One region of the Enterobacter sp. KBR-315C3_2022 genome, then DNA from elsewhere that is predicted to be linked to it. Evidence: predicted binding sites of a transcription regulator. Region 1 holds the regulator's gene; each other region holds the start of a gene.
What was found. The regulator Fur, encoded in region 1, represses iron uptake genes when iron is present. The targets are predictions, from matches to a motif close to ATAATAATGAGAACNACTATCAA.
Positions count from the first base shown of each region.

Region 2: sodA (superoxide dismutase [Mn]) is a predicted target of Fur. The motif match lies at 1,249-1,271, and genes of this name have one in related genera.
Region 3: sufA (Fe-S cluster assembly scaffold SufA) is a predicted target of Fur. The motif match lies at 1,371-1,393, and genes of this name have one in related genera.

Region 1 is NZ_JBGKEB010000008.1:83,631-85,895, reverse strand. Features, by position in the region: gene chiP (chitoporin) at 1-286, shown strand, start outside; gene chiQ (ChiQ/YbfN family lipoprotein) at 330-659, shown strand; gene fur (ferric iron uptake transcriptional regulator) at 754-1,200, opposite strand; gene fldA (flavodoxin FldA) at 1,492-2,022, opposite strand; gene ybfE (LexA regulated protein) at 2,178-2,265, opposite strand, start outside.
Region 2 is NZ_JBGKEB010000007.1:66,942-69,206, reverse strand. Features, by position in the region: gene yiiM (6-hydroxyaminopurine reductase) at 1-488, opposite strand, end outside; gene sodA (superoxide dismutase [Mn]) at 555-1,175, opposite strand; gene rhaT (L-rhamnose/proton symporter RhaT) at 1,465-2,265, shown strand, end outside.
Region 3 is NZ_JBGKEB010000009.1:141,363-143,627, reverse strand. Features, by position in the region: gene sufB (Fe-S cluster assembly protein SufB) at 1-954, opposite strand, end outside; gene sufA (Fe-S cluster assembly scaffold SufA) at 963-1,331, opposite strand; gene AB8804_RS11960 (MerR family transcriptional regulator) at 1,672-2,265, opposite strand, start outside.

The DNA.
Region 1 (2,265 bases):
CGCGTCCTACGTTTACGCCTGGGATGCAAAACCGGCCGACTGGTTTATCAACGCCGCGGGCCAGCGTGAAGACTACGCGTCCAACAAAATCAAAGAGTCTGCGTACAGCCTGGATGCGATGTACACCGTCCAGGACGGCCGCGCGAAAGGCACCATGTTCAAACTGCACTTCACCCAGTACGACAACCACTCCGATATCCCGAGCTGGGGCGGCGGTTACGGCAACATCTTCCAGGATGAGCGCGACGTGAAGTTCATTGTTATCGCCCCATTCACTATCTTCTGATAAACGCTCTGGCGGGCTAAGGCTCGCCGGAATGGAGACGGCTATGTTTAAGAAAATCGTTCTTGTCGCGGTGATGACCGCCGGGCTTGCAGGCTGCGCAACCTCACCGGGGCCGAAAGAAGATTCGCGGCTGAAAGAGGCGTACAGCGCCTGTATCAATACCGCGCAAGGCTCGCCAGAAAAAATCGAGGCCTGTCAAAGCGTGCTGAACGTGCTGAAAAAAGAGAAGGCGCACGAGCAGTTCGCCACGCAGGAGAACGTCCGGGTGATGGATTATCAGGCCTGCATTCAGGCGCGTAAAACCGGTAACGATCAGGAAGTGGCGAAGCGCTGCGATAAGATCTGGCAGGAAATTCGCAGCAACAACAACTAATACGCTGTTTTTACGCCCGGTGACGCTGCGCCACCGGGCTTTTTTTGGCAAAAAAAAAGCCAACCTTGCGGCTGGCTCAGAGTATGAATAGGGATTACTTGGCGTCGTGCGCGCGGTCGTTTTCGCGGCAATCGCCTTCAGCGCAGTGGCCATACAGGTACAGGCTGTGGTTAGTCAGGCGGATACCGTGACGCGCTGCGATTTCACGCTGGCGTGATTCGATGGAATCATCGCTAAATTCAATCACCTTGCCGCAGTCGAGGCAGATCAGGTGATCGTGGTGGTGCTGCTGAGTCAGTTCGAAAACAGATTTACCGCCTTCAAAGTTATGACGGGTAACAATGCCCGCGTCATCAAACTGGTTCAACACGCGATAGACGGTTGCCAGGCCAATTTCTTCGCCCATGTCGATAAGACGCTTGTAAAGGTCTTCCGCACTGACATGGTGATTATCTGGCCCCTGAAGCACTTCAAGGATTTTTAACCGAGGAAGCGTAACTTTCAGGCCAGCCTTCTTTAATGCGGTATTGTTGTCGGTCATGCGGAATCTGTCCTGTTGCTAAACGATTCACTTCAAAAGAACAAGTGAGAGAGAATGCTCTTGGGATAATGCGTCTCATTATAGAACTGCCACGCCTAAATGAAAACTGCAAGTCTCAAGCAAAGTATGCTTATAAAAATGGGGTATCACCAACAAACTTGTCCGATGAAGCCCACGTTTTACCAGGGGGATATTGTACAGGTCTGGACGAAAAAGTTAAAAGTTTGTAGCAATTAATTTAATCGGTTTGACCTGAACAACGGGCGCAACCGAAGTTGCGCCGCAGGGATATCAGGCGTTGAGGATGTCGTCCAGGTTCAGCTCTTCACGAACCTGCTTCACCCATTTTTCAACGCGTTCGGCGGTCAGTTCTGGCTGACGGTCTTCGTCAATGGCCAGGCCTACAAAGTGATCGTCATCCGCCAGGCCTTTTGAGGCTTCAAAATGATAGCCCGCGGTTGGCCAGTGGCCGACAATCGCCGCGCCGCGCGGCTCGATGATGTCGCGGATGGTGCCCAGCGCATCGCAGAAATATTCCGCGTAGTCTTCCTGATCGCCACAGCCGAACAGGGCGACCAGCTTGCCGTTGAAGTCCACCTCTTCAAGCGTAGGGAAGAAGTCATCCCAGTCGCACTGCGCTTCGCCGTAGTACCAGGTCGGGATGCCCAGCAGCAGGATGTCATAGCCTTCGAGATCTTCTTTGCTGCTCTTGGCGATGTCGTGCACATCGGCAACGTCTTTACCGAGCTGTTTTTGAATGTTTTTTGCGATGTTTTCGGTATTGCCGGTGTCACTGCCGAAGAAAATGCCGATGATTGCCATGAGTAAAATAACCTCTTGAAACTTAATAGTATGGTGGCGCAAATTGTCCACGGATAAGGGCAATAATAGCAGAACACGCAACCCTGCGGAAACCGCAATCGCGCAGGACTGCACTCTGTGCTACATGAAAAGAGAATTTTGGGGAATTTTCAGACTTATGCTTTCGCGCGAAGCGTCCCGAGCTGGGCGATCAACATCTCTTCAATCAGCTCGCTGCGGCTAATGTTGCGAGCCTCAGCCAGC
Region 2 (2,265 bases), on a different contig from region 1:
GCCAGCTCAAGAGGCGCGTCCGCCGAAACCGGCCCCGCCTGCACCACGCGATAGAGCCAGCCGGTTTTGCCCGCGTTTTGCAGCTGCTCTGACATATCCGGAATGCCAAAATGGAAGTTGAGCTTAAAGCACGGCGAGCGCGGCTGCGTCACCTGAATCAGGGCCTCGCCCCAGCGGAAGATATCACCGATAAAAACGTTCTTTTCGGTCAGCCCGTCGGTGGAGAGATTCTCACCAAACGCGGGCGCAACAAACAGCTCCGCCTGCTCCGGGAACTCGGCTATCCAGTGCTGATAGTGCTCGCGCGGATAGTGGCACAGCGCGCGATCGGGCCCGCCGTGGATTTTCTTCTCGGCCTGCTCGTCGCCCGCCAGCCCGAGGTCGGTTAACGTCAGCTCGCCGTCGACCTGAATTTTAGCAATGGCGCTCGGGCGGCTGCCGTCGTAGTCCCTGACCCTGCCCGTAAACACATTCACCGGATAGTGCATATCTACTCCTTCAGATACAAAAAAAGCGAGCCATAAGACTCGCTTCTCAGTCAGGTCAATGCAACCTTATTTTTTCGCGGCGAAACGCGCTGCGGCTTCGTCCCAGTTCACCACGTCCCAGAAGGCTTTGATGTAGTCCGGGCGGCGGTTCTGGAATTTCAGGTAGTAAGCGTGTTCCCACACGTCCAGGCCCACGATTGGGAAGCCGGATGCGCCAGAGATTGCTTCACCCATCAGCGGGGAGTCCTGGTTCGCGGTAGAAACCACCGCCAGCTTGTCGCCTTTCAGTACCAGCCACGCCCAGCCGGAGCCGAAACGGGTCGCAGCGGCTTTTTCGAATTCCGCTTTGAAGTTGTCTACGGAGCCGAAATCGCGCTCGATAGCCGCTTTCAGGTCGCCCTGCAGGGTGGTACCGGTTTTCAGGCCTTTCCAGAACAGGCTGTGGTTAGCGTGGCCGCCCGCGTTGTTGCGCAGTACGGTTTTCTTGTCCGCTGGCAGCTGGTCCAGCTTGGCGATCAGCTCTTCAACCGGCAGGTTAGCGAACTCTGGCAGGCTTTCCAGCGCGGCGTTCGCGTTGTTCACGTAGGTCTGGTGGTGTTTAGTGTGATGGATTTCCATCGTCTGCTTGTCGAAATGCGGTTCCAGTGCGTCGTAGGCATACGGCAGGGATGGCAGTGTATAACTCATAATCCTCTCCATTATTGTCGGGCGGCACAGCTGTTAATGCCGCGTAAGCAGTTGGTTCATTATAGTTAATTAAATGATATTGAAAATGATTATCAATGCCGTACTTTCTATAAGGTTATTGAATTTTTGATCAATAGCGAAATTGTGAGTCTGCTCACGCGGTTAACGGGCTGATTGCCACCCGTGACCCGGAGGCGGCAACCGCTTGAAGGTCATAAAATCGCCTAATTTTTACACTCATCGTGAGAGTGGGACACCACCAGCCGATAAAAACGATGAGGATGTGAACATGAATCATGCGATTACGATGGGGATTTTCTGGCATTTAATCGGCGCGGCCAGCGCGGCCTGTTTCTATGCCCCGTTCAAAAAGGTCAGGCACTGGTCATGGGAAACCATGTGGTCCGTGGGCGGCACGGTGTCGTGGCTGATTCTGCCCTGGACCATCAGCGCCATGCTGCTTCCGGATTTCTGGGGCTACTTCTCCTCCTTCAGCGCCTCGACCCTGCTGCCGGTGTTCCTGTTCGGCGCGATGTGGGGGATTGGCAACATCAACTACGGCCTGACCATGCGCTATCTCGGCATGTCGATGGGCATCGGCATTGCGATTGGCATCACCCTGATCGTCGGCACCCTGATGACGCCGATCATCAACGGTAATTTCGACGTGCTGATTAACACCCGGGGCGGGCGAATGACGCTGCTGGGCGTGCTGGTAGCGGTTATCGGCGTGGGCATCGTGACCCGCGCGGGCCAGCTGAAAGAGCGCAAGATGGGCATCAGGGCGGAAGAGTTTAACCTGAAGAAAGGGCTGGTGCTGGCGGTGATGTGCGGCATCTTCTCGGCCGGAATGTCGTTCGCCATGAACGCCGCTAAACCGATGCATGACGCCGCCGCCGCGCTGGGCGTTGACCCGCTGTACGTGGCGCTGCCGAGCTACGTGGTGATCATGGGCGGCGGGGCGCTGGTTAACCTCGGCTTCTGCTTCATTCGTCTGGCAAAAGTGAAGGACCTGTCGGTAAAAGCCGACTTCTCGCTGGCAAAATCACTTCTTATCAGCAACGTCCTGCTTTCCGCGCTCGGCGGCCTG
Region 3 (2,265 bases), on a different contig from region 1:
GGTCCAGGACATTTTGCTGTTTTCGCCTTCGCACAGCGCGCGCTTGGTGACGAAGTTGAGGATGCCGCCGGTGTTCCCGTCGCCGGGGAACCAGTTTTGCACCGTGGAGTATTTCACTTCGGCATCTTTATGGATGATGACCTCCACCACCGCCGCGTGCAGCTGATAGCTGTCGCGCACCGGCGCGGAACAGCCTTCGATGTAGCTCACGTAGCTGCCCTCATCGGCGACGAGGATCGTGCGCTCGAACTGGCCCGTTTTTTCCGCGTTGATGCGGAAATAGGTGGAGAGCTCCATCGGGCAGCGCACGCCTTTCGGCACGTAGATAAACGTCCCGTCTGACGCCACCGCCGCGTTGAGCGCCGCAAAGAAGTTGTCGTTGCTCGGCACCACGGTGCCGATGTATTTTTTCACCAGCTCGGGGTGATCGTGGATCGCCTCGCCGAAGGAGCAGAAAATGATTCCCTGCTCCGCCAGCTTTTCGCGGTAGGTCGTCGCCACCGATACGGAGTCAAAGATGGCGTCCACCGCCACCTCTCTCCCCTCGCGAACCGGAACGCCCAGCTGGTTAAAGGCCTCTTCAACCTCTTTGCTCAGGAAGCTGTTCTCGGCGCCCGTTTGCTGCACCGCGCCGGGCTGCGAGGCGCAGGTGTCGTCGCAGCTGCCGCAGGACGGCGCGGAGTAATAGCTGTAGTCCTGATAGTTAAGCTTGTCGTAGTGCGCCTTCAGCCAGTGCGGCTCTTCCATCTCCAGCCAGGCGCGGAAGGCGCTCAGGCGAAATTCAAGCATCCACTCCGGCTCGTTGCGCTTGGCCGAAATCGCGCGGACGACGTCCTCGTTAATGCCCTTCGCCAGCTCGTCCGTTTGAAGCTGCGTGAAGAACCCTTCTTTATAGTTGAGGTGTCCGCCGCTCCAGGTGTTCACATCGCTCGTTGCTTCAGTATGTCGAGACATAGTACCGCCTATACCCCAAAACTTTCGCCGCAGCCGCATTCGTTCTGGGCTTTCGGGTTATGAAATTTGAAAAGCTGATTTAAGCCTTCGCGCACGTAATCCACTTCCGTCCCGTCAATGAAGGGCATCGCCTGAAGGGCGACGTACAGCTTCGCGCCGTCGGTTTCAAAGACTAAATCGTCTTTTTCAGGCTCCGTGACCGTATCAAGAACATAGCCGAAGCCCGCGCAGCCGGTTTGCTTAACGCCCAGGCGCACGCCGAGAATGTCGGGCTTCTTCGCCACCAGCTCGTGAATATGTGCCGCTGCCGCAGGCGTAAGCGTAAGGCCACGCCAGGCAAAATCAGCAGGGTTAAAGGTTTCTGATTGTAATTCCATAGTTCCACCTCATGTCGAGAGCCGCAGGGGCATAACACCATGTTAGTGATAACGATTATCACTTCAACCCCCTGACAGCAGGGGCTTTGCGCGTAGTCGCCCTTTTTGGCACCTTTTACTAAGCATAGACCCTGTGAAGAGATAAGGTCGGCAGGAAATAAATTGTTCAATGCATTGATAAATAATGCATTTCATTCTGAGAAGAAAACGTCACAACGGAAAGTTAAAATATGCATCGAAAATGCCTATTTTTGAAATAGAGGATTATTTTTTGCGCAGGTCAGCGCGATCGAACGAAATCGGGAGATGGAGGAATAAATAAAAGGTCCTTTCGGACCCGTTAAATAGCAGGATGAAACGATATTGCGAAGCCTTGTTCACGCCAGTGATCAAGCTGCTCCTGCTGGCGAAGCGTCATCTGCTTGCCCGTCCAGACGAAGATTTTTTGCCCCGGAAAAAGCTCCGGACGCGGTGAATCAATAGGATCTGCCAGCACGTCGATATGCCAGCCGTTGTGTGCAAGGCGGGCGGCTTCCAACCAAAGGTGCGTACGATCGTCACACTCCCAGCCGATAAGCAGCGCATCTTTTCCCGCTTTTTTGCGCGATTCCGTCAGGCTGGCGATGGCAAACTCAATCAACACGCCGTCGAGCAGGCTTGCCATATGGCGCACCGTGTTCTGATCCTGATTCATTCGCTGGCGCACGGGCGTGATGATGTTGTCGATCAGCACGTCCATAGCGTGGTCACGCCGGAACTCGCCAATCTTCGCTCGCAGCTTCGCGGGGTTCGCGTAGCGCAGAACGGTCATCATCTCTTCCTGCAGCGTTGCCCAGTTCCCCTGAGTCAGCACTTCCTTATTGCCCAGCAGCGCTTTTACTTTTCCAACCGACACGCCGCTTTTCATCAGGCGCTTAATTTCTTCGATACGCAG